3 regions of the Paenibacillus sp. SEL3 genome follow, and region 2 is predicted to be linked to each of the others. Evidence: riboswitches for the same ligand, from Rfam matches in the RefSeq annotation. Region 2 holds a riboswitch; each other region holds the start of a gene.
What was found. A riboswitch is a leader RNA that binds a small molecule or an ion and turns the genes downstream of it on or off. The one in region 2 is predicted to bind thiamine pyrophosphate.

Region 1 (10,536 bases), 200 kb from region 2:
CAGGAAAGTGCTGTCCAAAATCATTGCGTCCACATCCTTGGTTTGCAAGCCCGCCTGAAGAGCGGTTCCTGCCCCCATGGAGAAGCCCCATACGATAATCTCCGACGAGCCGCGTTGCTTCGCAAGCTGGATCGCTCCGAGAAGCTGCTGGGATTCCGCTTTGCCTCCGGTTGCGACTGATTTGCTGTTTTGTGACGCGAATCCATAATCGAACATGACCACATTAAAGTTCAAACTGTGGGCATAATGCGCCAGATCATACATGGGAATCCAGCTTTCTTCGCGGTTAGCTCCATAACCATGGCTGAAAATAATCGTTTTCCGCGATTGATCCGCCGGGATATACCAGCCTTGTACCATGCGGCTACCATCCTTGGCAGGGAAGCTGACTTCCTCATAAGGCATGTTTTTGGCCTGCATCGGATTAGAGTACAGCGGCGCGACGGTAGGATTCGTAAGTACCCATGCGATGTAAGCATGCAAGGCAATAAAACAAAACAACAGAAAAAAAACGACCGACAGCAGCAGAGCAATCACAACGTGCTTGAACCGCAGCAGACGGGGATTAAAGAGTGGGGTGGACGGCTCCTGAACAGCGGTCTGTAGCTGAGAGTTGCGCTGGGATGTAGAAATCATGTAAGAGCCTCCTTATATAAAATTGATCTTCGTTTCAATAGAATTTAGGTATAATTCCACTTGAAAATGATAGTGTATATCCGTATAGATACCTATTATCGTATGATGGGGGTTATCCAAAGTCAACGCCTGAACCGGAAAAGTAAAAATGATGCAAAGAATTGTCGATGTTTGTTCTCGTTCTGTAATATGGTTGTCACATAAACATCGGTTTACAGTAGCCGCGACTATTCTATATAATTTATGTAACCATGTTTCATAGTGTGAAACGAATATGGATACAAGAGGAGCGGTTCACGAATGGAAGACCGTAAATTAACCGTTCGCGCTGTAGAGCGTGCACTTGATATATTGCTGTGTTTTACCGCAGATTCGGATCTTGGCCTAACGGAGATTGCCTCCAAAATTGGTCTACATAAAAGCACGGTTCATCGGCTGCTGACTACGTTGGAGGATCGGGGCTTTGTCGTTCGGAATGCCGAAACGGAAAAATATCGACTTGGCTTCCGCATTTGGGAGCTATCCACACATTTGTCCCAAAGTGACGAGCCGGCGGTGTTGTTACAGCCTGCAATGGAAGGACTGCGTGACCGTCTGGGCGAAACGGTCAGCTTGTACTTACGGGACGGCAGCATGCGTATTCGCATACAAGCCGTGCAGAGCAATCAGGCGATCCGCAGGGTTGCGCCTGTGGGTGCGCGTATGCCGCTGGCTGTAGGAGCCTCCAGTAAGGTGCTGGCTGCCTTTATGCCGCCGCAGGAGCTGGAAGCCCTGCTAAGCGGGAATGAATGGCCGCCCTCGGTAGACGCGGAGGTCTATAAAGCCCAGCTGCAGGACATTCGCGAGAAGGGCTATGCGACCAGCTATGAAGAACGGGAGCCAGGGGCCGCTGCTGTGGCAGCACCAATTGTGAACCGGAAGGGACAGGTCACTGCGGCTTTATCTGTATCCGGTCCGGTCAGTCGGCTTGCACCCGAGACGCTACATGACTTTGCTCCGATTTTGATCGAAGCGGCGAAGGAAATGGGGCTTATGCTTCCGTAACAAGAATGAATGCAGTTGAAGCAAGCAAAGTGATTTGGTGAGGAGCGTCTTCTTGCTAAATGGAACCTAGAAGGGTTGCCAAAGCCATAAATTTGAAGTAGTCTGATAAGGATGGCGGGATGTCTGTTATGTCCGCCTCATGTGAATAGAAGTATCGCAGTTACTGGGGGAGCCTGTAATGCCGGGCTGAGATGGAATCGTGTAAGATTCCGGACCCTTTGCACCTGATCTGGATCATACCAGCGTAGGGAAGTAATCGGCCATTGAAATGTATACGCAGCTGCTGTCTACGGTGACGCATTGGAATAGGATTATTCCACATGTGCACGGTCTGGATAGCTGCCTCGTTAGATTAGCCGGTTCCCTCGGGAACCGGCTTTTTTGCATAGATCAGCGCCACCCTGGGAATGGTTCCGGATCGGTGTGTCATTTCATCGAAACAGGAGGAATGGACAATGAAGCCGACAGAAGTAGAAGGAACAAAAGGAACAGAATTTAAATCAGCAGAAGTAAGGTTGGCAGGAACAAGGGAAGTTGGGGTAGAGAAGACAAACGGGGAGCAAGCCAGTGGGGTAACGCCCTTTCCAGGGAGCCGTAAGGTATATATTCAAGGCTCGCGGCCGGACATTGCCGTCCCAGAGCGGGAAATTGCTCTTCATCCTACACATACGCCGCAGGGCACGGAGCATCATGAGCCATTGCGTGTGTACGATACGAGCGGTCCCATGACTGACGAAGCCTATCAGGTCGATATCCGTCAGGGCCTGCCTCCATTACGGCGAGCTTGGGCACTGGAACGGGGCGATGTGGAGGCTTACGAGGGACGCGCCGTCAAACCGGAGGATAATGGACTGAAACCTGGCTCCAAACGGGAGACAGTTGAATTTCCCGGCGTGACCAACCGTCCGCTTCGTGCTTCGCAAGGTCGTACAGTGACGCAAATGCATTATGCACGGCAAGGGATCATTACGCCCGAAATGGAATTTGCGGCGATCCGCGAAGGGGTGGAGCCTGAGTTTGTACGGCAGGAATTGGCGGCTGGACGAGCCATTTTGCCTTCGAATATCAATCACCCGGAAAGTGAGCCGATGGTCATTGGGCGTCATTTTCACGTGAAGATCAATGCGAACATTGGTAATTCTGCGGTTACCTCCTCGATTGAGGAGGAAGTGGAGAAAATGACCTGGGCTGTGCGTTGGGGCTCGGATACAGTTATGGACCTATCCACAGGCCGTAATATCCATACCACACGTGAATGGATCATTCGGAATTCTCCTGTACCGATTGGAACTGTGCCGCTGTATCAGGCACTTGAAAAGGTGAACGGCGAAGCAGAAGCGCTGACGTGGGAGTTGTATCGCGATACGCTGATCGAGCAGGCGGAGCAGGGAGTGGACTATTTTACAATTCATGCGGGTGTATTGCTGCGGTATATACCGATGACGGCGAATAGAATGACGGGAATTGTGTCCCGTGGCGGGTCGATCATGGCAGCCTGGTGCCTTGCGCACCATCAGGAGAATTTTTTGTATACACATTTTGAAGAAATCTGCGAAATTATGAAAGCCTATGATGTGGCCTTTTCTCTCGGGGATGGTCTACGTCCAGGTAGTATCTATGATGCGAATGATGAAGCACAGTTTGCAGAGCTGGAAACGTTGGGCGAGCTAACGCAAATCGCATGGAAGCATGATGTTCAGGTCATGATTGAGGGGCCGGGACATGTCCCTATGCATAAAATCAAAGAGAATGTGGATTTGCAAATGGAGATTTGTAAGGAAGCTCCTTTCTATACCTTGGGACCGCTCACGACGGATATTGCCCCCGGATATGATCATATTACTTCAGCCATCGGGGCGGCGATGATCGGTTGGTTCGGGACGTCCATGCTGTGCTATGTTACGCCTAAGGAGCATTTGGGTCTTCCGAATAAGGATGATGTCCGTGAGGGTGTCATTACCTACAAAATTGCGGCACATGCTGCCGATCTGGCGAAGGGCCATCCACGGGCGCAGCAGCGGGATGATGCTTTGTCCAAGGCACGCTTTGAGTTCCGCTGGCGGGATCAGTTCAATCTGTCGCTTGATCCCGAGCGGGCCTTGTCCTACCATGATGAAACGCTACCAGCAGAGGGAGCCAAGGAAGCACATTTTTGCTCGATGTGCGGCCCCAAATTTTGTAGTATGCGCATCACGCAGGACATTCGCGCCTATGCAGCGGATAAGGGGCTGAACACCGAAGAAGCAGTGGCCGCTGGGATGCGTGAGAAGGCAGAGCAGTATCGGGATGGCGGTCAGTAAAACGAATGTGTGAGTTTAGGAACGCATGAATCAAAAAAAGCCGTGGTTCTCTACAGTCGATGTAGGAAACTACGGCTTTTTGGCTTATGTAAAGCGAGTCATGCAACCGGATAAACGGCGCCTTATTTTTTACCCATTTTTTCATTCAAAATGTCCTGAAAGCTGAGCTTCTTCTCCGAGCTATCTTCTTTCTTCTGCATACTCACCGCGTTGGCACGTTGGTATTGGTGGTGAAAGGGCATCAGGGTGTGGACGGTTAAGTTCATTGTATTCATGTAGATCATTCCTCCAATTCCATATTGTCAAATTCAGATTGAGTTGCTTAGGACGTCTGTATAGGACTATTTGTATGTACTTGATGTCGCAATGCTATGTAGGTTGCTTGGTTATGTTTCAATCATTATACCCACATTTTTTCAAAGTAAAACGCTTTTGACATAAAACAGGAAGATGGTCATGTGTGTTCAAAATGCCGATTAGGAGGATGGTCGTTTTAGGGGAAAATGTGCCTAGGTCTAAAACAAGGGCTTGAGGCCCGTTTTCTTAGTTTAGTAGTCGGGATTGTGTTTTTTTGTCGAATAACCTTGTAAAAGGAGGGTTTTGCGGACTCCTCAAGTCAGGATTGAGGCAGTCTGGTGGCGAATTAAAGTGTCAAAGTTGTATTGACTTTATGTTTGGTAGTAGATACCATGAACTGGTTGTCAGCGTATTTTGACAACAAGAGTCAGCCAATCGATCTGGCGATTCATCCTTTGAAATGTTAGAGAGAGGATTAGAGCATATATGAAAAAATGTATTGCAGACATCGCATTTATTATTCTGGGTGCGTTTTTTTTCGCGCTAGCTGTTAATCTGTTTGTGATCCCGAATGAGTTTGGTGAGGGAGGTGTTACAGGGGTCACAATCATCCTGTACTACCTGTTTCAGTGGTCTCCCTCGATCGTTAATCTGGTGATTAATGGCTTGCTGCTGATTGTCGGATATAAATTTTTAGACAAGAGAACGACCTTGTACACTATCATTGCGGTCGCTTTTAACTCGCTGTTTTTACATTTAACAGTCAACTGGCGGATTGATTCGCATGAGCCGACGATTAATGCCGTTTTTGCCGGAGTTTTGGTGGGGGTCGGCATTGGCTTAATCGTACGGGTAGGTGGCACAACGGCGGGAACGGTCATTTTAGCCCGGATTGCCAACAAGTATCTGGATTGGAATATCAGTTATGGCCTGCTGTTTTTTGATTTGATTGTCGCATTCTCTTCCTATTTTATTATTGGCCCGGAAAAATTGATGCTAACTATCGTTATTTTGTACGTTGGTACGAAGGTGATGGACTTCATGATCGAAGGACTGAACCCCAAAAAAGCGGTCATGATTATTTCGGAGCACCAAGATAAAATTGCCGAGATGGTCATTACGAAAATGGATCGTGGAGTTACTGTCCTGTCAGGCCACGGTTATTACACTAAAAATCCAAAAGAAGTGCTGTATATCGTCATTAGTAAACAAGAGGTATCGGCGCTCAAAAAGATAGTGAAAGCCATCGACACAGCAGCGTTTATCACCATTCATGACGTGCGGGACGTGTTCGGAGAAGGTTTTCTGGATATTTCGAAGTAGCTCGCGTGCGAAGGTTAGGTTATAGGAGAACATAGTTGGAAGTCGGTCCTGAGGGATCGACTTTTTTGCTTTGAGATGTTTATTTTAATAATCGAAATAGAGTAGATAGATAATAACTTCTTTTCGAAACAGAAGAAAAGCTATTTTTTGTAAAAAATATTGTGAATGTGACTTTGATCTCTTATTTTTTTGAAAAATATGCATTATGATCTGACAATAATATATATTTTATTAAAATATATTCATTTTTTATATTGAAGTATTATAAATGCACTTACTTCTAAAATCAACTGAGAAACAGTTTCAAGTGAGGTTGTTTTGAGTGGAGAATAACTATGATTTAAAAAAAGAATTTAAAAAGCCGTGGATTCAGATTTCTATTTTATTTATTATATTGCATTTTATAAATTCATTTATTATATTGCCTTCAATGAACCCGCTAAAGCTCCCTTTAGCTTTTTTTATTGTGTCATCAGGAGCGATGATTATCTCTTTTCTTATTGTTGTCTTGTATCCAAAATTCTCGAAACATAGAGAACAATTTTCTGAAAATAATTTGGTTCCATATCGTAAAATATGTTCCAGTGTGTTAGTTGTTCTAAATTTTATTTTTCTTTTTTTAATGTTACTGTATTCAAATGCTATTTACTTCAGTCCCTTAAATATAGTTTTACTGGTTTCAGCGATATCGCACTTAACAGTAGGTGTCACATTCACTAAATTAACACCTAACCGTTTAATTGGTTTGAAGTTCCGTTGGCTGCTTTCGAATGAAAAGGCATGGAAGAAGACGCATCGTATCTCTGCTTATATTTGGATAGCCTTTGGCTTAATCGGGATCGCTATAGGATTAGGACAGGAAGTTAATGTGTATATGGTGCTCGCTTCTTGTTTACCGACGATGATTAGTTTTGTTACTTCTCTCTTTCTAAGCCATAGGTATAAAAATATAGACTGCTGATATCTGTATAATGCGGATCGATTTAGCATATTAGGGGGATTTCCATGAGGAGTAGATTGAATTTTTCTAATGTATTGTCTTTTCTTATTTCTGTTTTGCCTTTCATTATCTATCTTTTCATGTATCCGAGAATGCCTAGGAATGTAGCAATCCACTACAATTTCAATGATGTGGCTGACCGTTTTGTTGACAAATCCTCCCCTGAGGTATGGTTGTTGTGTGGAATTAGCCTCATATCTTTTATGATTATGCTTATGCTCCAACCCTATTTCAGGCGTCAGTTCAAGAGCGAAGAAGGCTCTGCAATCATGGAAAGCCTGCCTGGTCTCTTCACACTCCTTATAACCCTAGTGTTCTCAGTTCTCGGCATATGTTTCCTTTTAAAGGCTTAAAGCATGTAAAAAATCCCCTCTCAATGTGCAGTTTCCACTGCATTTGGAGGGGATTTTGTTATTTATACGCTCTTTACTCTTGAATCATTTGACGCAATACGGTTTGCAGAATACCACCGTTGTGGTAGTAGTCGATATCGACGGTGCTGTCCAGACGGGCAATTACCGGGAATTCGAACTTTGTGCCATCCTCGCGTTTAGCCACAACTGTAAGCTCTTGACCAGGCTTCACGTCATTGTTAATGCCGAGGATGTCGAAGGTTTCACGACCATTGAGGCCCAAGCTGGACCAGCCATAGCCTTCCTGGAATTGCAGAGGTAGTACACCCATGCCAACCAGGTTACTGCGGTGAATCCGCTCGAAGCTTTCGGCAATGACAGCCTTAACGCCCAGCAGAAGCGTACCTTTGGCCGCCCAGTCACGAGAGCTGCCTGTGCCGTATTCTTTACCCGCAATAACGATCAGGTTCTGATCGGCTGCCTGATATTTCATGGATGCATCATAGATGGACATTTCTTCATCCGTTGGCAAGTATTTGGTCACGCCGCCCTCGGTGCCTGGAGCCACATTGTTGCGGATACGGATATTGGCGAATGTACCGCGCATCATGACCTCGTGATTACCGCGACGGGAGCCGTAGGAGTTGAAGTCCTTGCGTTCCACGCCATGCTCCTTCAAATACAGTCCTGCCGGGCTGGAAGGGGCGATGTTGCCTGCTGGTGAGATATGGTCCGTCGTTACCGAATCATTCAACAGGGCAAGCACACGGGCATTACGGATTTCCTTGATATCCTGCACGCCATCCTGAAGTCCTTCAAAGAACGGCGGGTTTTGAATATAAGTTGAGTTTTCATCCCATTCATACAGTTCGCCTTCAGGAACCGGAATGGAGTTCCATTTTTCGTTGGCAGTAAATACATTTTCGTATTTGCGACGGAACATATCCGGGCTGAGAGACAGGCTGATGGCTTCCTTGATCTCCTCGGAAGTGGGCCAGATATCTTTCAGGTAGACTGGCTGATTGTCCTGATCGTAACCGAGCGGATCATTCACCAAATCAATGTTCACTGTACCTGCCAGCGCATAAGCGACAACCAGTGGCGGTGAGCCGAGATAGTTGGCTTTGACCTGCGCATGCACACGGCCTTCAAAGTTCCGGTTACCGGAAATAACTGCGCCAACCGTTAAATCATGGTCTGTGATAGCTTGACTCACTTCGTCAGGAAGTGGGCCGGAGTTACCGATACAGGTCGCGCAGCCATAGCCTGCCACATGGAAGCCGAGGGCTTCGAGCGGTCCGATTAATCCCGCTTTTTGCAGGTATTCCGTTACGACGAGGGAGCCTGGGGTCAAGCTTGTTTTAACATAGCCTGGCTTTTTGAGCCCGCGCTGCACTGCTTTTTTGGCCAGCAAGCCCGCACCGAGCATAACGCTTGGATTGGAGGTATTCGTGCAGCTTGTGATAGCCGCAATAACGACTGCTCCTGTACCTAACTCGCTGGTGGAGCCGTCCGGATGGGTCAGCGGAATCTTCTGTGCGATTTTTTCATCGCTCAGTCCATAGCCGCCCTTGTCCACCGGGGTACGAATAATGCCTTCAAACGTTTCTTTCATGCGGCTAAGCTCAACACGGTCCTGCGGACGTTTGGGTCCGGCGAGACTCGGTACAACCGAAGCTAGATCCAGCTCAATGGTATCGCTGAACACAGGGTCCGGTGTATCGGATGTGCGGAACATGCCTTGGGCCTTGTAATATTCCTCTACGAGGCTTACTTGCTCATCGGAACGTCCAGTGCTGCGCAGGTAGGCCAGTGTTTCCGCATCGACCGGGAAGAAACCAATCGTTGCGCCGTATTCCGGTGCCATGTTGGCAACTGTCGCACGGTCAGCCAAGCTGATGTTAGCCAGACCAGGCCCGTAAAACTCTACGAATTTGCCGACTACGCCTTTTTTACGCAGCATTTGTGTAACAGTGAGCGCCAGATCGGTGGCGGTAGAGCCTTCCGTCAGACTGCCTGTCAGCTTGAAGCCAATCACATCGGGAGTGACAAAATACAGCGGTTGCCCCAGCATACCCGCCTCTGCCTCAATCCCGCCGACACCCCAGCCAACAACACCAAGGCCGTTAATCATCGTGGTATGGGAGTCTGTTCCTACGAGGGAATCTGGAAAGACGACCGTTTCACCGTCAATGGTTTTGGTAGCGGCAACGGAGGCGAGATATTCCAGATTGACCTGATGGACGATACCTGTGGATGGCGGAACGGCGCGGAAGTTGTTGAACGCCGTTTGCGCCCAGCGCAGAAAACGGTACCGCTCCTCGTTACGTTCAAACTCTACATTAATGTTGTAATCCAGCGCATCACTGGTACCGAAAGCATCGACCATGACCGAGTGGTCGATAACGAGATCGACGGGAACGAGCGGATTGATTTGCTTCGGGTCCCCGCCTGCTTTTTTCACCGTATCACGCATAGCTGCCAAATCGACAACCACGGGGACACCGGTAAAATCCTGTAGCACGATGCGTGCAGGAATGAACGGAATCTCCTTGTTGGTGTCCCGATCCTCAGCCCAGCCTGTCAGCTGCTGTACATGTTCTTCAGTGATGGCGCGTCCGTCAAATTGGCGAACCGCGGCTTCCAGCAACACTTTAATGGAGAAAGGCAGCTTGGCGATACCGCTTTTTCCTTGTTCCTCCAGTGCCTTAAGACTGTAGTAGCGATAAGACTTCCCGTTAACTTCCAGACTACGGGCGATGGAGAATTGATCTTTTCCTGACATAAGTATTACCTCCTTGAAGTGAATGCTTGGGGGAAAATAGGGATGTCGTTTTTTCGACGTCTTGCCCAGTTGGTTTAAATTGGTTGCGTTCTCAATTACATCTTCAGTGCTTCTTAACGTGTTAGAGGTTGTGATGAATGCAATTTGTTTCATTAGATGAAACGTGATTTCAAAATGATTGCTTTTGGATTAAGTATACCGTTTTCAGACAGTTCCGTAAAGTTTTTTTGGCCTAAATGATGCGTTGCAGATTGGAAAATAAAACGTCCCGCTCCCTCGCGTTTCGATGTTCATACCAAGCTTTAGAGATTCATACTTATAGATAGAGAGCATTTCAGACCAGAGAGGCAAGAAAGGAAGTTATACATCATTCCGGTTATCCCCGGAAAAGGATAGCGGGACGAATATGGAGGGATTGGGATGGGGGAGCGGGAATGGAAACAGGCCCTTTTTGCTTACGTGAATCAATACAATCGCAGTGAAGTGAATGGTGTACCGCAGCCGGATGAGTATCTGGAGGTGGGGCAGCGGATGGAACGAGCAGCACGTGCGGCCAGATTGGAGCAGTGGTACAACGAACGGGATGCTGTTCCCCTACGCAGCGAGACACGCGCCAAGCCGCTACGAATGGTGCAGGATACGCCGGATGAGGCTGTGGTAGATGTACAACTGCATGTCCGACTCTTTTATGAGAAGGGCGGGATGACTCACCGGGAGGATCGGATTGAACGGGAGCGTCTGACGTTCACACGCGAGGGTGAAGCCTGGCAGGTAGCGAGAATTGAGCGAGATCCGGCA
Region 2 (10,536 bases):
TCATTATATACGGAACCGAATCCTACTTTGCCTATCTCGCTTTGTGCCTCAACTTCCTCTCCCGTGAGGAATGGAATCAGCGCGACACTCTCCTGCTTATCCCGCAGCTTTTGAACATTCAAAGCAACGGTTGCAGTAATCAAATCTCGCAATGTTTCTGGAGCAGGACTCAGCTCTATTTCCTGTCGTGCGAGTGCGGGCTTGCGTTTTCCCAGACTTTTTACAGTTACAAGCAGCTTCATGCCGTTCCCCTTCCTTTTTATTCACGCTTTTGACCCGTTGTCAGCTGAATTTTTTGACCCATTTAAAACACCGTTAATGAAATCGAAAACGAATGTTTGTTCGTATATTTATTTTAATAGGTTCCTTATCATTACTCCATCACCCTTTATGACCAAAATTCATAATACTGTAATACACTAAAATCTTAAAAAATAAGACTTTGTACCCTGATTTCGATGAAATTTATCCATATTAAGGATGAAAAAGAAAAAAACCTGCACAAGGGAGACCATCTGCTCTTCACAGACTTCACTCCATTATACAGGTCAAATATCATCATAAATAATGTTTCAATACTTATTTCAGGATTTTGCAAAATTCGATTCCAGTCGCTCCAACGTGCAAGATATAGACGAACTAAACCATTTCGATCTATATCTTATTCATTGGAAGTCGCTTATTGGATTTTTGCAAAATCCTCATTTATTTAAAATGCTGGAACAACGCTATCCTTGTAATTGTCCTCAAAAAATTTACGCACTTCCGGTCCGGTCATTCGCTTTGCCAGCTTTTGAATGGCATCGGAATCTGCATTATCCTTACGCGCTACCAGATTAATGGCAAAGTGCGTATCGTCTTTTTCGGTAATCAGCGCGTCCTTCTTCGGTGTCAGACCGAGCGGCTTGGCATATGCGGGATACATGGCAGCCATGTCCACATCATCCAGTGAGCGCGCCAGCATCAACAAATCCACTTCTTTAAACACAAACTTTTTCTTATTCTCAATAATATCAGCCTGTGTAGCATTATAGCCTACGCCTTCTTTAAGCTTGATCAAACCGTTTTGCTCCATCATTACCAAAGAACGTCCTGTATTGGCCGGGTCATTGGCAATGGCAATAGTCGCACCTTCGGGCAGGTCTTTAACGTTCTTGTATTTTTTGGAGTACGCACCATAAATGGCGTTGTAAATTGGTTTTATCGCTACCAAATCAGACTTGTTGCTTTCATTATATTGTTGCATAAAAGGAGCATGCTGAAAGAAGTTAGCATCCACTTCATGGCTTGCCAATGCGTTGTTCGGTTGGATATTGTCTGAAAGCACGACGATTTCCAGATTGACTCCGTCCTGTTTAAGCAGCGGCTTCACGATATCCAGCACATCTGTCATCGGTGGGATGAGCGTCGCTATTTTCAGGGTCACTTCTTTTTGGGAAGTCGCTTCTTTAGACTGTGTTTCTTGTGCAGCCTGCTTTTGACCACCGCATCCGGCAACCAGTAGCATAACGACAGCAAATAGTGTAAGTAATTTCAAGTTCGTTTTCATGTTGTTTTTCCGACTCATTCGATGTGGAACCTCCAAAATTAGTTGTGATCGGGAAGATAAAAATGAGTTACAGCATAGCCGCTTCGCGTGCGGATTGTTCTTCCGATCGCTGACGCTTCTCCAGAACAATTCTGCCCGCTCCGCTTTGGAGGCACTGTAAAGTCATTTTTATTTCCCGTAGTGGGCGGTGCAAGTGTTAATGAAGAGATTCATAAACCATTTACCGCTTGTCGATCCGGCGGGATATGGTGCTTCCGGTGAACTGGATCGTTTGTACGAAAATAATCATGACGACGATGGTGAACGCCATCAAGCCTGTTTCAAAACGCTGGTAACCGTAGCGGATGGCAAAATCGCCTACCCCGCCGCCACCCACAATGCCCATCACCGTGGAGTAGGAGATGAAGCTAATGGTGGACGTGGTCAAACCCAGTACAAGCCCAGAACGAGCTTCCACGTACAGAAATTTGAAGATAAGCTGAAGAGTGGATGCCCCCATAGAAGTAGCGGCTTCAATTACACCCTTCGGCACCTCAAGCAATGATTGCTCCACCAGCCTCGAATAATAGGCGATGGCCACCACTGACAAGGGAACCGTAGCAGCCATCGTACCCAGCGCCGTCCCTACGACCAGACGTGTAAATGGAATCATAAACACGACGAGCAGCAAAAACGGGAACGAGCGGATGACATTGACCACACTGTTCAATAGGGTGAACAGCAGTCGATTTTCATATTTTTGACCTTTGCCGCACAAATACAAAATCGTTCCTGCCGGAAGCCCTAACAGTACAGCTGCTGCGATGGAAATCCCTACCATGATAAACGTCTCTCCGATGGCTTTCCATATCTCAGACTGATATTGCGCAATGATGTTCAGCATTTCATTCATCAGCTTCACCTGCTTTCGCTGTTGAACCTACCGCAGCGTCAGCTACACGTTGCGTGGAAAGCAGCTGTCCATCCCGCATTTCTGATACATGGGTACAAATGTTGCGTACCACGTCCATATCGTGCGTTACAATTACAATGGTAACTCCCAGTTCACGGTTGATCTCCCGTAACACGCCCAGAATATCCGCGGTCGTCTGCGGATCAAGGGCCGAGGTCGGCTCATCACACAGCAGCACCGCAGGTCGATTCGCCAGCGCTCTGGCTATCGCTACACGTTGCTTTTGGCCTCCGCTCAATTGTGCCGGATACTGTTCTGCTTTATCAGCTAAACCGACGAATTGCAGGCATTCGCGCACACGTTCTGCTCTCTCTTTTTTCGCGACACCTGACAGCTCCAACGGCATTGCTACATTTCCACTGACCGTCCGATTGTGAACAAGATGATAATGCTGAAAAATCATCCCTATGGATCGCCGCGCTTCACGGAGACGTTTTTCCGGCATGCGAGTCAGATCTTCCCCGTTCACAACCACGTTTCCCTCATCTGGCCTTTCCAATACATTCATCAACCGGAGCAAGGTAGACTTACCGGCACCGCTGGCACCTATAATACCGTGAATTTCCCCCTCCTCCACTTGAAGGGACACGGATTGAACCGCATGAAATTGGCCGCTTGAGGTGGTATAATGCTTGCTTACCTGATGCAGCGTAATCATGAAACCTGGCCTCCTGATGATCCATTTCTCAGGGAAAATGTAATAAGCCCGCCAGCCCAGGCGGGTCTGTACGAGCCGTCAATTCCCATTGCATTAATATACCACAGAGCAGAAAACGGGCAAAGCCTTTTGACAACAATTAACGTACATCCCACACCCCTACATAAGGAAGGCAAATCCCAAGTCCCCAAGCCAGCGTAAGCATGACGACAAAATAGAATATGAATACAATATCTATAGCCGAATAGCCGATCGCATAATAATACGTTCGCTTGGTTTCATTGGTAAAACCCTTGGCTTCCATAGCAATAGCAATGCGCTGAGCACGCCGAATACTTTGAGCGAGTAGCGGAATCGCATACCTGCGAAGCGTGGCATACATATTCCATTTGGACACATGCTGATGTAAACCTCGAATACGGTGGGCTTGTCTCAATGCCTGGAATTCCTCCACCATCATAGGCATCAACCGCATGGCTGCCAAAAAGCTGTATGCATACTTCGGAGGGAGCTTCCATTGTTGCATCAGTGAATAAAAAAGGTCCACTGGACGAGTCGTTAAACCAAACAACAAACCTACCGCAGCCATACTCAGCGCACGAAAGCCCAGATGCATGCCTCGGTAAAAGCTTTCCTGCGTCACATGGATTAAGCCCCATGTCCACCAGGTCGTCACCCCTTTGCCGAACATCATCATGCCCGTTGAAGTTGAAATAAACACCAATATAAAGGGAGATCCGTACAGCAGCAGCCTCTTCCATGGATGGCCTGACCAGACAAGCAGCAACAGCATAGCACACGCAACATTAAACATGACATTCGGATCATGAATGACTATAACGACCACAAACAGGATGGAAAACATCACGAGCTTTAGGCCCGGATTAACGCGATGCAGCCATGTTTCATGATGGGGAAAGGACAGGTTCATACTGTAGTTCCCCTTTCTGAATCCGCCATGTATCGGTACAATATCGACGGACAATTTCCGGGTCATGGGTGACCATCACAATGGCCGTGCCTGCCGCTCTCAGCTGCTCCAACATATCCAGCATGACAAAGGTATTACGCGCATCCTGCCCAAAGGTCGGTTCATCGAGCAGCAGCACTTCCGGCTCACGAATCATAGCCGTAGCAATACTCAACCGCCTTTTTTGGCCTAACGAAAGCTGATACGGATGCCGCTCGTCCAGCCGCTCCAGTCCGAACTGTACGAGCATCCGATCGACCCGTTCCCGGCACTGTTCAACGGTATACAAGCTCTTGGGTAACGAATACTCTAGTTCCTTTCGTACGGTATGCGCTACAAATTGCAGCTCGGGATTTTGAAACGCGAACCCGATACGCTCTGCCAGTTGTTCTGTACTGCCTGCCTCAATTCCGCGCACGCTATAACGTCCCTGTGTGCGAAGTAAGCGCATCATGGAGAGCAGTAGCGAGCTTTTGCCAGCCCCGTTTTCACCAACCACGCCAATCCAGTCGCCAGGCTTCACCTGCGCATGCTCCACATAAATCACTGAACTTAAACCGCGGAGGCCGCTAAAATGTTCCAGCTCCAGCACATCAGTCCCCGCACCATTCTGTTGCGTCACTGCTTCACTCCAACGTGGCGAAGACGCTTCATTCCATACTCCCGGATACCACACGCCGTACTCGGACAATGCCTGCCGGTGCACATGAAATACTTCTTCGGCCCTTCCATCTGCAATGATCTCCCCTTGAGCAGAAAGCACCACAATCCGATCCACATCATGGACAATTTCATTAATTTTATGCTCCACAATCACCAGTGTCTGGTCTACCGAAATGTTGCGAATGGTATCCCACACCTGTGTAGTGCCTTCCTCGTCCAACAAAGCCGTGGGCTCATCCAGAAAAAGCACTTCTGGCTCCATAGCCAGCACAGACGCAATCGCCAGCCGCTGCTTCATTCCCTGTGACATGCTGCCAATGGGCATATGTATATCATCCGTCGATAGACCCACCTGTATCAGCAGCTCGCGAATACGGGATCGCATCTGCTCCCGGGGAACCTGATTATTTTCCAACACAAAAGCCAGTTCCTCATCTGCATATGACATACAGAACTGCGTATCAGGATCTTGAAATACAATACCTGAGACACTTGGGATTACAGCAGCATCGCATTTCATAGGCACTTCTATCGTGCGTGGAATCAGACCGCTTAACACTTGGAGCAGTGTTGATTTACCGCATCCACTCGGTCCCAGTAGCAGCAGCTTTTCCCCCTTGCGGACAGACAAAGACATATTGTGAAAAAGCAGCTCTTGCTCACCGGGGAATTTCAACCGTAGCCGGGTGATCGAAGCCACCACATCTTCGGTTGCCCGGCTCATCAATCCAGCCCCTTATAATCTTGTTCCGTTGCAGGCCTCAAACTTCGCGTGACTCCGGTTACCTCCAATGCCTTAGCCAGATAGAACGCGAATACCCCGGCAATCACAATACTGCCAATCATCCGAAATCCAATATACAAAACATAGTTCCAAGTCGATAGCTGATCAATATACCCGTAGCTGAAGTCTAAAATCAGAGAAGTGACAGCCGCCCCAGCCGCAGCTAGCGAAGCAACCCACAGGTTTGCGTTCCGATACAGAAAAGCCGCAAAAAACAGCTCCGCTCCCAAGCCTTGCAGCAGGCCATAGTACAAGGTGGACATCCCCCATTCGCTTCCCAAAAAAGCACTGACCGTTGCCGCTGCCACCTCTGCCAAAATCGCAACACCCGGCTTGCGAATGATGAGATAAGCAAACGTACCTGCCATAAACCACATGCCATACATCAGTTGCTCGGCGTGTAGACCCAATGGTTTCATCAAATCATAGGCAGGCCCCCATATTTTGTAGATCAACCCGAACACAACAGCGATCACAATCGTGACCAAAATATCCGTCAGTTTCAACCCTTTAAACGCTCTTACAGCAGTATTCATTATTGCGTGCTCCCCTTTTTCCTTATAGTTGGCCTCTTGGCCATGAAAAAAAGCTTGTCTGGAGCTGAATCTCCAGGCAAGCTTTATGCGCAGTAAAAGGTGAAGCACCATACAAAACATCATTCGTCGATATGCCTTATATAACCAGTAGTCTAAACTACTACACTGATACCCAGCCAAGTCAGGATCAAGGTAAAATGCTAGGACATACATTGAATCTATCGACAACCGCAAAAAAAAGCGGCATTCCTGTATAGTGTTCTTGGTTTCTCTACGCTGGCATTACCCAGATCAGATTTCACGGTCAGTGGCAAGGGCCACCCTCTCAGCCTGACTTTCTCAAGCTCCCGACAATGCTTTTTTAATTCACTATAATATATACCACATCTATGGCTTTGACAATCCTATAATCCGAAGAAACGTTTAGCCGTTTCCGTCGTCGCGATTTCGATCTCCATCATGCTTCGACCCGTGCATTCGGCTATCGTAGCAGCAATGTGAGCGAGATACATGGGCTCATTACGCCCTTCTTTAGGCTTCACAGGCAAATTACGCGGGGTCAAAAATGGAGCATCCGTTTCAATCATCAGACGGTCCAAGGGAATATCTCTGACCAGTTCACGCAGATGCTTCCCCCGCCGTTCGTCGCAAATCCAGCCGGTGATTCCGATATACAGTCCCATTTCTACATACGTACGCAATTCCTGTTCCGTGCCGGTAAAACAATGCACTACCGCTTTATCGACAAGCCCTTGATACTCCCGAAGCATAGCGACAAAGTCCTCATGTGCATCTCGTTCATGCAGAAATAACGGCATTTTCAGCTCACCCGCCAGTTGGATTTGCTCGCCAAACCATCGGCGCTGCACATCACGTGGCGAAAAATCACGGTTATAGTCCAATCCGCATTCCCCTATGGATACGACCTGCGGCTGACCCGCCAACTGGCGGAGCTGCTGAATCGTGTCTGCACTGCAGTCTTTGGCATCATGGGGATGCACGCCAGCTGTCGCATACAGCTTGCCCGGATAACGTGCTGCATACTGAGAAGCCTCCCGACTACTGCGGACACTGGTCCCGGTAATAATCAGCGGTGAAATCCCTACAGCCGTGGCTCTCTCTACCACCTGTTCCCGATCCGCATGAAACGAACGGCGCATCAAGTTCACACCAATATCAATTAACGGTGTACCCCGTTCCATCTTAATCCCTCCCTCGCAAACTACAATCTTGGATCAATCGGCTCTGATTCCAGAGATAGCGCGGCAAGGACGCATTCATGAATACGATCTACCGTATCCTTGCGGACAAAACGTTCCACGCCTTCCATACCAAGCGCTCCTTCCATCAGGGCATGACGCTCCTTTTTGTTCGTTCGACGCTGCTTCAGACGCTTTAAATTCTCAGGGGCAAGATAATCCATACCGTAAATAATGTGCAAATACTTCCGGCCTCTCACCTTGATTGCAGGCTGAATCATCTTGTCCCGATTTTTCATCAAAAAGCGTTCCGGCTTGATCACAATCCCCTCATGACCATCCTCTGTCATCTCGTTCCACCAGCGAATGACCTCTTCCTCGCTTGCTTCGTCCGTGATGACACGATACTCTGTCTCCATAAACAGGGAAGACAGCCCAGCCAGCTCCCGGTTTTGCTCCATATGCCAAATATGAGAATGGTCGAAAAAAGTCTTTCCACTGTGTGCCAGCGTATGGAACGGTGCGATACGAATTTCATCCAGACCGTCCACATCCCAGCAATATTTTTGAAAAGCCTCTTGAAACGTCACGGCATTCGCGTACTTCTGTTCCATTTCCTCCAACCAGTCTCCAACCTCTCGGCCCGCAACCTTCGCCTGCTTCAGCTTGTCTACCAGCTTACAGCGATCCAGCAGAGCTGCTTCCCCCACATGCGCATATTGTGCAGCAATCAGTTCCCGAGCCTTGAGATTCCACGGTACAATTTCCGCATCCAGCAACACAAAATCCGTCTGGTTCCGTTCAAAATATCCGGCATCCACTAGATCCGCATTCAGTTTCTCCAGCACTTGCTTCCCAAGGCTTTGTTCAAAGAAAGCTCTCCCGCTCCGACTGTAGATCGTGCCCAATGTCGGGTAGCCTACATACTCGACAGCGGCCTGTTCGTTTTTGAATAATAGCAAAATAGCCCGGCTACCCATATGTTTTTTCTCGGCCACCATCGTTTGTACCCCTTGCCCGCGATAATAAGCCAGCGCTTCACGCGGATGCTCCAGATAACCTTCCTCTGCAGACACCGCTGGAGCAGGACTCATGGTCGGTGGAATATACACCAGTTCCTCTATCGGTACTGTCACATGTGACACGGCATCTATAGCGGTTTTGACCGATTCTCCTTGAACGCGCACTTCGCCATACGATTCCGTCAGTACACTGTAACCAGCGATGAGCTTGCGTAAATTCGGCGGGGAAAACCGTTTTCTCTGCCACCGGACAAGTGGGCTATCGGGATCATTCGCATAATTCTCATGTGCCGGAACGCTGACAAATTCCTTTTCCGGAAAACGATAAGCGGTCAGCATACCGCCAAATACCACACCCTGATCAATATTCACCGTCTGATTCACAAGGGTAGGCTGCGGTCTAGGATCATGTCCCCATACTACTATTTCTCCCGATTCATGGTCTACGAACCAATCTTTGCGGATTGGTTTTCCGTCTGCATCCTGTCCTTCCGTATCTCCATAACGGCAATAATCAGAAATACGTGCCGACTGTTTGCCGATAAAATGATCCTTAATCCCCGCATGAGCCACGACCACGTGTCGCAATCCATTCCTGCCAAAAATAAGATGTGAGGGTGCATGTAGCAGAAAATCCCTTAACTCGCTTCTAAGCTGTTCCGCCGCTGCCTTGCCCGCTTTTTGTTCATACTGGGCCAGTTCCTCTGCAAATCGTTCATCCCCATGACTGAGAGTCACCTTTCTTCCATCAAGGTAACGGCCGATTTTCCAGCCATGATTGCTGTCAATCATATACGCTAGTCCAGCATCCACGTGCTTTTTCCAGAACTGCACCGCTTGTAACGATTTGGGGCCACGGCTCATCACATCCCCGACAGATACCAGTCTTCTGCCATCTGGATGATGGTATAGTCCTTCCGTATCTTCCGTATATCCTAGCCGCTCTATCACTTCCAGCATCTCACGGTAGCACCCATGGATATCACCAATGATGTCAATACCTGAGCCAATCTCATGAAACAGTGGCTGCGCACGGCGAACAAAATTCATTTCTTCTATATCCTTAAGGATATAGCAAGCGTTAAAGCCTTCCTCACGGATCCCACGCAGGTTCCGCTTTAACAGCTGTGCCTGCTGCTTGACCCGTTGGCGGCCACGCGGATGCTCCCTGCCTAAATCACGTTCCAGCAGCACAGCTTCGGATACATCCAGTACCAAAGCCATTACAGGAACATGCGCCTTGGCTGCCAACTGTACATATTTTTGACGGTCCTCAGCATACAAATGGGTGGCATCCACAACCGTCAGCTTATTCAAGCGACAGCGCATAGCCAGAATCGTATCCATCGCCTCAAACGCCTTGGCTGACATTTGCTGATACTCATAGAACAGTACGTCCGATTCCAGTCTTGGAAGTCCACTCCAGTCTATAAATTCCGTATCTCCGACCAGCTTGCGAAAATGATCCGAGGATACCACTTCTGTCTCCAGCAGAATCCCTTCGCTCACCAGCTTGTCTAATAATGTGGTTTTCCCACTGTTGGAGGCCCCCACCAACACAACCAGTCCAGCATGCGGTAAATGAATCGTACGTTTGGATGAATTGCTCATGCTTCCTTCTGCTCCTTTCTGCGCGTAAATATAGCCATTTGGGTCGGTTGTCCAAAGCCTTCGACCTCTTCTCCAATCCCCTTCAGCGCTACCGAATAAGGAGCTTCCACAATCCACTGCTCACATCGTTCCTGAAACTCGCTTCTACTCCATTCAAAACGGTGATCGCCATGCCGCATCTCTTGCTGATTCATACGATACACTTCATTATATTCACGATTGGGAGTCGTCACGATCAGCACGCCCGGCTGATACTCCGTTACAATCGTCTTCATCACCCGGTTCAGACGATGCTCATCCACATGCTCAATGACCTCACATAGGATCATCACATCTTTTCCCCGCAATTGTTCATCATAATAAAAGAGAGAGCCCATCATGGGTGTAGGACTGATCGCATCGGCATGCCTTTCCAGCTTGTTAAAACGCTCCACGGCTCTCAACTGTGCATACGCAGACGGCTCCACCGCCCAAATCTCTTCAACGCCCGTCATTCGGGCCATCCGAGCCGATAGCTTCCCTTCCCCTGAACCCAAATCTACGATTTTCTGTCTGCGAGGCAGCTTGCGAATTACGTCCATAATAGCTTGAT
Region 3 (10,536 bases), 570 kb from region 2:
GGAATGTTGACATACCCCGTGGGGGTATATTATGATGGGGATATAACAAATGTTTAAATGCATATATACACCACACAGGAGGCTGATGTATGGCTGAGGAGCAATCTGCTTCCCACACTGAAGTCCATGAGAATCACTGTGGAACAGACGGGGAAAAGACAATTAGAAAAAGTCATCATTCGGCAGAGTTCAAGAACAGCCTCGTATCCCGGTTGAACCGTATTGAAGGTCAGGTTCGCGGAATTAAAGGCTTGATTGAGAAGGATACCTACTGTGACGATGTACTGAACCAGATTGCGGCTGTCCAGTCCGCGCTGAATGGTGTCGGTAAGCTGCTGCTGGAAGGGCATATGAAAAGCTGTGTCATTGAGCGCATGCAGGCAGGAGAGCAGGAAGTGATTGACGAGCTGCTGGTTACGGTCAAAAAGCTAATCCGTTAAGAGTAGTATTCATACACATTATGGGTACGGAAGTACCCCAGAGGAGGAAAAGAAAATGGCACAAGTTACATTGAATGTAGAAGGCATGAGCTGCAATCATTGCGTGAAGGCAGTAGAAGGAGCTTTGGAGAAAGTTGGCGCTACCGGCAAGGTCAGCCTCGAAATGAAACAAGTGAATGTAGAATATGACGAGTCCAAGCTGAACGTTGAAGCGCTGAAAACAGCCATTGAAGACCAAGGCTATGATGTTGTTTAAGTAATGAAGGTGTTTTATGTGTGAAAAAACTTGTTTCGAAGAGGAAGCTTCCATATTAGAAGCTTTTTCTTTTTGGATACGATATACCCCACTGGGGTATGGGAGGAGGATGGCCATGGAAAACCGTGCGACCGACGGTGACAAGCAGACAACGCTTCACATTACAGGGATGTCCTGTGCTGCCTGCGCAAGCCGTATTGAGAAAGGTTTAAAGCGAATAGATGGTGTGGCACAGGCTAATGTGAATTTGGCTTTGGAGCAGGCGTCGATATCCTATGATCCCAAGCAGGTGGAGATCGCTGAATTCCGCGATAAAATTGCTTCTCTTGGGTTTGGAACTGTAAGTGAAGAAGCCAATCTGAATGTAACGGGCATGACTTGCGCGGCCTGTGCAACCCGGATTGAAAAGGGATTGAATCGGATGCCTGGTGTAACAGGTGCCACGGTAAATTTGGCGATGGAAACCGCTCATGTGGAATATGCCGCGGGGAGTATTGCGGTTGGTGATCTGGTGAGCAAGATTGAACAGCTAGGCTACGGAGCGATCCCGCAGAGCGCTGAGGACAATATCGCGGATGTCCGCAGTAAGGATATCCATCGTAAAAAATGGAAGTGGATTGTGTCCGCAGTGCTGTCGTTGCCGTTGTTGTGGGCGATGGTGGCTCATTTTTCCTTTACATCATGGATTTATGTGCCAGAACTGTTCTTGAATCCATGGTTCCAACTAGTGCTGACAACGCCGATTCAGTTCGTCATTGGTTGGCAGTTTTATGTGGGCGCGTACAAAGCGCTTCGTAACGGCAGTTCGAATATGGATGTGTTAGTTGCACTGGGTACGTCTGCGGCTTATTTTTACAGCTTGTACCTTACTCTGCGTCCGGCTGATGTTATGGAGGGGATGGCGGGAATGCCTGTCATGACCATGCCAGAGCTGTATTACGAGACAAGCGCGGTGCTAATTACGCTTATTTTGGTTGGTAAATGGTTCGAAGCGGTAGCCAAAGGGCGTTCGTCCGAGGCGATCAAGAGCCTGATGAGTCTACAGGCGACAACGGCACGTGTAGTACGTGATGGGCAAGAGCTTGATATTCCGATTGAACAGGTACGTGTGAAGGATATCTTTATTGTACGACCCGGCGAGAAAATTCCTGTCGATGGTGTGGTCGTAGACGGACGTTCGGCAGTGGACGAATCCATGTTAAGTGGTGAGAGTCTTCCGGTTGAAAAAGAAGCCGGTTCCGCAGTTACAGGGGCGACGCTCAATAAAAACGGGGTTCTACGTATCCAGGCTGAGCGTGTGGGTGGTGATACGGCGTTGTCCCGTATTATTAAGGTCGTGGAAGATGCGCAAAGCTCCAAGGCTCCCATTCAGCGGATTGCGGATCAGATTTCCGGTATTTTTGTCCCCATTGTTGTTGCTATCGCTGTGTTGGCCTTTATCGTCTGGTTTTTCCTTGTGACGCCGACTGATTTTGCAGGCTCACTGGAGAAAATGATTGCAGTTCTCGTCATTGCTTGCCCTTGTGCGCTCGGATTGGCAACTCCAACGTCCATTATGGCAGGATCGGGACGTGCCGCTGAATATGGTATTCTGTTCAAGGGCGGCGAGCATTTGGAGATGACCCGTTCAGTCAACGCAGTGGTGTTGGATAAGACAGGTACAGTTACGAATGGCAAGCCCGAGCTGACGGATGTTATGGTTGGAGCAAGCGGCATGGCTGAAAAGGATATGCTGCGGTTGCTCGGTGCGGCAGAAAAAAGCTCAGAGCATCCGCTGGCGGAAGCCATTGTAAAGGGGATTGCAGATCGAGGCATTGAGCTGGTAGGACCGACAGATTTTGAAAATATTCCGGGTTATGGTGTGAAGGCACATGTGGAAGGTAAACAGGTATTGGCCGGTACACGCCGATTGATGAGCAGGGAAGGCATCGCAATAGATGACTTAGCTGAGCAGTATATGAACAATCTGGAAAAAGAAGGGAAAACCGCGATGCTGGTCGCTGTGGACGGTTCCTATGCCGGACTGGTGGCCGTAGCGGACACGATTAAAGAAACGTCACGGGAGGCCGTTGCTCGTCTGCGGGCGATGAACATTGAAGTCATCATGATTACGGGTGACAATGAACGGACTGCGCGGGCTGTTGCCGCCGAGGCCGGAATTGAACGAGTGCTGGCGGAGGTGCTACCTGAAGGAAAGGCTGAGGAAGTGAAACGGCTTCAGGAACAAGGCATGATCGTAGCTATGGTTGGGGATGGTATTAACGATGCGCCTGCGCTGGCTACTGCTAATATTGGGATGGCGATGGGTACGGGAACGGATGTGGCCATGGAGGCGGCGGATATTACCCTCATGCGCGGCAACCTGAACAGCATTCCTGACGCGATTGAAATGAGCCGCCGGACCATGACAAACATACGGCAAAATCTGTTTTGGGCGCTCGGGTATAACGTGATCGGTATTCCGATAGCTGCTTTGGGCTTCCTTGCCCCATGGTTGGCGGGAGCGGCCATGGCATTTAGCTCTGTATCAGTTGTGCTGAATGCGCTGCGTCTCCAACGAGTAAAGCTGTAAGTGTATGGATGTATCGGCAGGATAGCGTGCTGTCGGACTTCTGTATCGAGATAAAGTTATTATCAGAGTAGAGCAAGTACGCGCAATTGGTTTGGTTTCTCTGCGTGCTTGCTTTTTGTTGTGTTTGGTTTTTTAAAACCATTCAACTTTCATTACGTCAGGTTGCTTATCATTCGCGAAAGTTTCATAATATTTGTAGGAGTGCCATGCAAGCATGCAAGAACTTCTTCGTATACTCACAGCTTGAAGTAGATAAAGAGCTTATATCATGGATTAGGAGTGAAGCAGTCATGAATGATACGATTTCCTTGTTGATGAATCACCGGTCTGTGCGAAAATTCAAGTCAGACCCTATTACCGACGAGCAGCTCGCAGCTATTGTGGCAGCTGGCCAAATGGCTTCCTCGTCCAGCAATGTGCAGGCATATACTGTTATCGCCGTTACCGAGCCTTCTTTGAAAACAAAACTGGCGGAGTTGGCAGGAGGGCAGGCTTACGTTGAGCAATGCCCTGCGTTTTTGGTATGGTGCGCAGACCTGTATCGCTTGAAACAGGTCACGCTCCACCATCAGCCAGGTCAGCCTTCCTATGAAGGGTCCGTTGAAAATTATACGGTTGCGACCATTGATGCCGCGTTAGCTGCACAAAATGCAGCGGTAGCCGCTGAATCACTGGGCTTGGGCATCGTCTACATTGGCGGCATTCGTACTAACATAGCAGAGGTGTCTGAGTTGTTAGGGTTGCCAGAGCTGGTGTATCCAGTATTCGGTATGTGTATTGGTGTACCGGATCAGGAAACGGGCTTGCGTCCACGTCTTCCGCTGTCCGGTGTTTTGCATATGAACGGCTACGACAAAAATCAGACGATGAAAGCTGTAGAAGTATACGATCATACATCAGCCGAATATTTGAAGGAACGTACGGGCGGTCAACGCTCTACGCCATGGTCTGAGCAAATGGCCGGAAGATTGACCGAGCCAGCACGCTTGCAGTTGAAGCCATTTTTGGAACAGAAGGGTTTCTTGAAGCAATAAAATTTGAGTAGTGATAAAAAACTCTGCAAAATACAAGTAGTATTTGAGCTATATACGTTTGAAAATACAAGAACCTCCTTATTTACGTATGATGAAGTTCCGCGTAAATAAGGAGGTTCTTTGCTTTGGTTGCATGTTGTGGTTGTAAACCTTCCAGTCAGTAAACAGCGGGTATACCTTTATCCATCAGATAGTGAGTAAAAGCGTCTCGTATTTTCATAAAATAATTGACGGACGGCAGATTCATCTTGCTGGGTCAGCTTGCTGTACGCGCGAATGACGTCGGCAGTCATCCGGGGATGTGTCTGTTGTCCGGTAAAAGGACCCTCGAACGGCCAGGGACCGTCTGTCTCTGCCATGATCTGATCAGACGGATACTGCCTTGCCAAACTGCGGATCTCTTCTTCGTACAGGAGATCCGGTGTGAAGGAGACATAATAGCCGTTCCGGGCGATACGTTCGGTCGTGGCGGCCGAGCCTTTAAACCAGTGAAAATGCGCCAGCGTGACGCCGTGACGTTCCAGAAGGTCGCAAGCAATCTCAGCATCCTCATAAACGGCGTGCAGGACAATGGGCTTGCTATGCTTGCTTGCAAACTGGATGAAACGCTCCAGTAGCACTATGTAGGGAGCGAGGTCAAAAGGAGTTCCGCTCTGCGAGGCTTCTAGCCGATTGTAATAGGGTAAGCCGACTTCACCCACGGCGACCATCTGCTGTACATGTTCGTCCATCCAGTCGAACAAGAGGTCAAGCTCAGCTTGCGGTGGAAGGGCCTGTTCGGGATGAAAGCCAAAGGCTGGCCGTACTAGCCCAGGGTAACGCTCGGCTAACCGTAGATTGGCTCGGCTGGAGTCCAGATGCATCGACACGGCTATCACAGCTTGGACGCTGCTATCAGCAAGTGAAGCGAGCAATAGCTTCTGTTGTTCGGGCGGGTAGCTGTCTACATGAATGTGCGCGTCGATTAATGGAGCGGGTCTTGTTGTGGTCAAATCCAAGCCTAGCTTTGTTTGGCTGTTCCATTTCGATGCACATCGAACTTTTACGTCACTCATGCCGATTCAATTCATCTTCCGGGATATTCTTGTGAACGCTCTGAGCATTGTCCATGTCGCCGTCCAGTTTGTACTTTTCCTCACGCATCCAGCCGGTCATGGTTCGCTTCCATTCAATAAAGAGAGGATCGAGGGTGATTTCTTCCCTACGCGGGCGGGGAAAAGGGACATCTACGACATGCACCACCGAAGCAGGTCGCGCTGACAGCACATAAATGCGGTCGGAGAGCAGCAGCGCTTCTTCAATGCTGTGGGTAATGAACAGCACAGAGCGGCGGTTCTTCTCCCACATCCGCAGTAACCATTGCTGCATATCTGCACGTGTCAGCGCGTCGAGTGCGCTGAACGGCTCATCCAGCAGCATTAATTCCTGCGGGCTGAGCAGTGCGCGAAGAAAGGCTGCACGCTGTTGCATTCCACCAGACAGCGTATGTGGATACGCCTTGGCGAATTTGCCTAGTCCAACCTGCTCGAGCCATTGCAGGGCTTCTTTGCGACGTTCGCGTTCACTGGCGTACTGAGGGGGGACTGCTGTATTTTTACGTGGAGCATTTTCCTGCCCAAGCAGTACATTATCCAGCGTGGTGCGCCACGGGAAAAGGGCGGGCTGCTGTGGCATATAGCTGATATGCCCACGTTCACCAGTCATGTCTCGTCCGTGCATACGGATACGTCCCTGCTGTGGTTTGAGTAGCCCGCCGATGATGTGAAACAGCGTACTTTTGCCGCTGCCTGACGGACCGATGAGAGAAACGAATTCTCCCGGCTTGACTGTGAGGGATACATCCTGCAGCACGGGCAGTAAGCTTCGCTTTTCGCGGAAGGCGAGGCTGATCCCGTCCAATTCCAGAGCAGAAGGGGCAGTCGAAGGACTCTGCTGGTCCCCGGCTCGTTGTTCATTAGCCACGTTGTGTGATGATAAGTCAGTCGGATGCAGACTCATATGTGCCACGTCCTTTCTTTGCTGTATTTAATTCAAGGAGGAAGCTATTCCTGATCCGGTTTCCAGCGAACCAGCCATTTTTCCAGTAGTACTATGATGACAAACATCAGTAAACTGAGCGCGACAATGATGCCGATGGCGGCAAAAATGAGGTCCGTGCGATAGGCCGATTTTTGCAGCAGCATATAATATCCGATTCCTTCGCTCGCACCAATCCATTCGGCAATAATTGCGCCCATCACACTGTAGGTGGCAGCAATCTTGATGCCGGAGAATACTTGCGGCAACGAGTGTGGCAACTCCAGCTTCATAAAAATAGCCATGCGACCGGCACCCGACATCTGCATATAGTTCATCATCATACGGTCCGTCCGTGTCAGCCCGTCCATGGTCGCTACAGCCACGGGAAAAAAGCATACTAAGGTAATGACCATCAGCTTGGGCAGCATGCCAAAACCAAACCACACCATGAGCAGCGGCCCCAGGGCGATGATCGGAATGTTTTGGCTCAGGATAAGCAGCGGATACAGGGCGGATTTGAGAAAAGGAATGGTATGAAGAACGATGGCGATCAACAGTCCCGTTGCTGTCCCTATAGCGAATCCCACAAGTGTCAGGCGAATTGTAGCCCATGTATGGGCACCAAGCAGCGCCGTCTGGGCCATGCCCTCCTGTACGATGAGGGATGGAGCTGGCAGTAGCCAGGATTCAATATGTAAATAGGAAACCGCCCCCTGCCAGGCTGCTAAAAAGAAGAGGACCGCCACAAGGGGCGGCCATACGCTTTTCCACCAGGATGCGTTCTTGCCTTTCGGATTCATGGGCGATATTTCTCGGTCAGCTTGTTCATGCTGATGCCTTGTGGGTTATGTGCGATTTTGATCTGTGAAATGACGCTGGGACTGCCCGCTTCCGTCAAAGCCTCATGCATTTCTTTAACCACTTTCAGCAACTCGTCGAGCTCGCCCTCCATGGTCGTATCCAATGGGTTCACCTGATGTTTGACACCGGAGCGCTGAATGACCTCAATCGCCTTATCTACATACGGGTAAGAGTCCTCGTTATTAGGAGTTTTAGGGATTACTTGAATACTGAGCAGTGTATTAGCCATGCAAATTCACCTGTCCTTCATTTGAAGTGTTTTAGAGAAAATAGGGTGGTTTAAGGCGGGGAGACCGCTTCGCGTTTCATTTGATCTTACGATCGCTGTTGCCATGGGATTCTTTGAATAAATTTTAAAAGGTAAGAATCCCACGGCAAAGGCGAGCGCTACGCTTCTCTAGATTCAAATGAACCGCTACGCTGCCAACCGCCTTAAAAGCACTTTAATTTTTGATAGGTTGTGTGGCATTTTTACACACAAGCGCATCTGTTTTTGCGCTTTAGATACTATGAGACTAAAGAATAAACCAAGTGGAACGAGAACGAAGTGGGCGGAATGGTGCTGTACAAGCGTTAGCGTTCGCTTTAAAAGCTTTCCGTAGGAAAGCTCGCTTCGGAAGCATAACCTCCCCGGATTTCTACACTAATCATAAGTTTTTATTAAGAAATCTGGGTACAACAGCGATGGGAAGCACCATCCGACTGCGTAGTAGGGCTTCGTTCACTTCTCTAGTTCAGTCTTATTTAGCGTTTTAACAAATGGTCAGCGCTTGGGCAAGAAGTTGTTTGTGAAGGCCTTATCGACTTCCAAAGGCTTGCTGAGCAGCTTGCGTTCGTACATCCAGTCCGAATAGTTTTGCCATACCTCCGCTTTTTGCACACCCCATTGTGCGGCATCGTCCTGATAACGCGGGCTCAGCCATTTTTGGCTGGCAAGTACCAGTTTTTTATCCAGCTCCGGTACAGCTTTGCTTAAAATGTCTGCGGCTTCTTCCGGATGAGCGATAGTGTATTCATAGCCTTGTGCGGTAGCATCCATGAACGCTTTAACCAGCTCGGGATCATTTTTTATCGTTTGTTCGTTGCTCACAATTACAGGCGTATAGTAGTCGAGGCTTTTGGAATAATCTTTTACATACAGCATATCCAATGGCTCATCTCGAAGTTGGGCCTCGATTCCGGTCCATGCGTAGAAAATCCAGGCAAAGTCGATATCCCGCTTCACGGCTGTAAAATAGTCTGCATTGCCCATGTTGACGATCTTCACTTTGCTCACATCGCCTTTGTCTGAATCCATGATGGATTTCATGACCGCTTCTTCTACGGGAGAGCCCCAACCGCCGTATTTTTTACCTTCAAAATCTTTCGGGCTTTTAATTCCGCGATCTACCGGGGCTGCGAAGCCTGAGGTATTATGCTGAATCACCGCAGCGATGGATACAAGCGGCACACCTTGCGTGCGAGCCTGTGTGACGCCTTCTTGGTAGCTGATACCAAAAGGTGCAGCATTAGAAGCAACCATTTGATCGGCTCCGCCTGAACCAGGTTGAACAATTTGGACATTCAAACCTGCTTTTTCGTAAAATCCTTTGTCCTTGGCGACATAGAGTCCCGTATGATTCGTATTGGGTGTCCAGTCGAGCACGATTTTAACATCTTTGAGCCCCTTTGCCGGAGTAGACGTTTGAGTGTCGGTAGCGGAAGCTGCTTCTTGGGATGTAGGGGGACTTCCACCGCAAGCGGTCAGGGTCAGGGCCATGAGCCACAGACTGATCAGTCCCAGGCTTAATATTTTCATGCGCTTCATCGTTAGTGTTCTCTCCTTTTGATTACCCGTTATCCATCCAATCAGACAGCTTAAGTTTCCCATTTTCATAAAAATAACATCTGCCGGACGCGATCTTTCCAACAACTTAATCCTCAACAAAAAAGCGCCCCGAGTTTCCGGGACGCTTGCGCTTGTATATACCAAAGTAAGGGATGGTCCTATGTAAAGAAGGCACATCTTGCTTAAGCATTCCTACGCTGGCATTACCCAGATCAGGTTGTAAGGGTCAGTGTCTTGGGACACACTCTCAGCCGGCCGATTCCAGCACCCCTGGCATTGTATGGTTTAATGGGTTCATTTATTCGGGTTTACTACGACGATTATATGCTTTGAATGCGGGTCTGTCCAGCATGAAGGGAGAGATAACGGTTCATTTGCCGAACGACAGGGTACACTTTTACTGTGAGCTTTGATCTGAAAATGAGTATGAATCAATCCGATTCGATCCGGTCATGTTATTTTCAGAACAGCTGCGCAGGTAGGTTCAGATGGGCTGGTGCCCAATGGCATGGCCGTAGAGAATTCTAATTCGTGAAAAGGAGTTGTTGTACTGTGGGTAAAACGGAAACATTGGATCGCAACCAACTGGAACAAGCCATTGTGAAGGCTTTGGATAACAACAAATTTTGTTCGTTAGGTACGGTAGAGGGTGGCAAACCGAAAGTACGCTATATGGCCCTTTTTAACGATGGAATGAACATTCATCTGGCGACAGATCGCAAAACGCATAAAGTGGATGAGCTAAAGGACAATCCGAATGCTTATCTGCTGCTGGGTTATGAGGTTGGCGGTACGAAGGAAGTTGTTGAAGTGGAGGCTACCGTCCAAATTACAGCTGATGAGGGGCTACGCAAACAAGTGTGGAACGACTCCTTGAAGGAGTGGTTTTCCGGACCGGACGATCCCGATTATGTCATTCTGGACGTGAATCCGACTCGCATTGAGTATGTGGGTCAGCAAACGGAGCGCCAGGTGTGGAAGAAATAATACGAATATAAATGGATAAGCCAGTAAATCTCCAATTTTTTCAGGAGGTTTGCTGGTTTTTTTATGTTTGAGAAAATTAATTATTTTTTCATAAATAATTTTAAGTAAATGACTACTCTTTTGTCTGGCGTTGGATTAAAATAGAAATGGTGAGTTCAAGGCTTACATATATGTGCAAAAGTATGTATATGAGGCATACACCTTAATGAGGAGGGGTATATTTTGTTATTACGTAAAAATTGGTTTAAAGGGTTTACAGCAGCAGTTGTAGCTTGTAGCATGCTGGTGTTTTCAGCCGCTCCATCCTGGGCAGCTAGTGATTCTCGTGATAGCGCTACGGTGAATTTGCGGATCATGGAAACAACGGATATCCATGCGTCCCTGATGAACTACGATTACTATTCGGACAAAGAAACCAACGAGTATGGCTTGGTTAGTACAGCTAGCTTGATCCAGAAGGCACGTAGTGAAACAAGAAACAGTATGCTGTTCGATAATGGTGATTTGCTGCAGGGCAACCCATTAGGCGATTATATGGC

Region 1: it holds a riboswitch for thiamine pyrophosphate, as region 2 does, so the genes downstream of both, thiC (phosphomethylpyrimidine synthase ThiC) here and ACYCS5_RS19665 (ECF transporter S component) in region 2, are expected to answer to the same signal.
Region 3: it holds a riboswitch for thiamine pyrophosphate, as region 2 does, so the genes downstream of both, ACYCS5_RS17090 (ABC transporter substrate-binding protein) here and ACYCS5_RS19665 (ECF transporter S component) in region 2, are expected to answer to the same signal.

What each region holds. Positions count from the first base shown of each region.
Region 1 is NZ_CM137725.1:4,058,317-4,068,852, forward strand. It holds gene ACYCS5_RS18665 (alpha/beta hydrolase) at 1-636, opposite strand, end outside; gene ACYCS5_RS18670 (IclR family transcriptional regulator) at 937-1,680, shown strand; TPP riboswitch at 1,836-1,948, shown strand; gene thiC (phosphomethylpyrimidine synthase ThiC) at 2,136-3,980, shown strand; gene ACYCS5_RS18680 (hypothetical protein) at 4,103-4,255, opposite strand; gene ACYCS5_RS18685 (YitT family protein) at 4,764-5,600, shown strand; gene ACYCS5_RS18690 (SdpI family protein) at 5,923-6,561, shown strand; gene ACYCS5_RS18695 (DUF1648 domain-containing protein) at 6,693-6,953, shown strand; gene acnA (aconitate hydratase AcnA) at 7,027-9,738, opposite strand; gene ACYCS5_RS18705 (amidase domain-containing protein) at 10,159-10,536, shown strand, end outside.
Region 2 is NZ_CM137725.1:4,261,566-4,272,101, reverse strand. It holds gene ACYCS5_RS19695 (hypothetical protein) at 1-242, opposite strand, end outside; gene ACYCS5_RS19690 (MetQ/NlpA family ABC transporter substrate-binding protein) at 710-1,567, opposite strand; gene ACYCS5_RS19685 (methionine ABC transporter permease) at 1,770-2,441, opposite strand; gene ACYCS5_RS19680 (methionine ABC transporter ATP-binding protein) at 2,434-3,159, opposite strand; gene ACYCS5_RS19675 (energy-coupling factor transporter transmembrane component T family protein) at 3,299-4,090, opposite strand; gene ACYCS5_RS19670 (ABC transporter ATP-binding protein) at 4,065-5,516, opposite strand; gene ACYCS5_RS19665 (ECF transporter S component) at 5,516-6,112, opposite strand; TPP riboswitch at 6,363-6,472, opposite strand; gene ACYCS5_RS19660 (TatD family hydrolase) at 6,517-7,314, opposite strand; gene ACYCS5_RS19655 (polynucleotide kinase-phosphatase) at 7,335-9,944, opposite strand; gene ACYCS5_RS19650 (3' terminal RNA ribose 2'-O-methyltransferase Hen1) at 9,941-10,536, opposite strand, start outside.
Region 3 is NZ_CM137725.1:3,692,654-3,703,189, forward strand. It holds gene ACYCS5_RS17050 (metal-sensitive transcriptional regulator) at 90-440, shown strand; gene ACYCS5_RS17055 (copper ion binding protein) at 496-696, shown strand; gene ACYCS5_RS17060 (heavy metal translocating P-type ATPase) at 812-3,268, shown strand; gene nfsA (oxygen-insensitive NADPH nitroreductase) at 3,559-4,302, shown strand; gene ACYCS5_RS17070 (TatD family hydrolase) at 4,482-5,294, opposite strand; gene ACYCS5_RS17075 (ABC transporter ATP-binding protein) at 5,350-6,300, opposite strand; gene ACYCS5_RS17080 (ABC transporter permease) at 6,345-7,121, opposite strand; gene ACYCS5_RS17085 (MTH1187 family thiamine-binding protein) at 7,118-7,411, opposite strand; gene ACYCS5_RS17090 (ABC transporter substrate-binding protein) at 7,946-8,989, opposite strand; TPP riboswitch at 9,183-9,292, opposite strand; gene ACYCS5_RS17095 (pyridoxamine 5'-phosphate oxidase family protein) at 9,563-9,997, shown strand; gene ACYCS5_RS17100 (bifunctional 2',3'-cyclic-nucleotide 2'-phosphodiesterase/3'-nucleotidase) at 10,220-10,536, shown strand, end outside.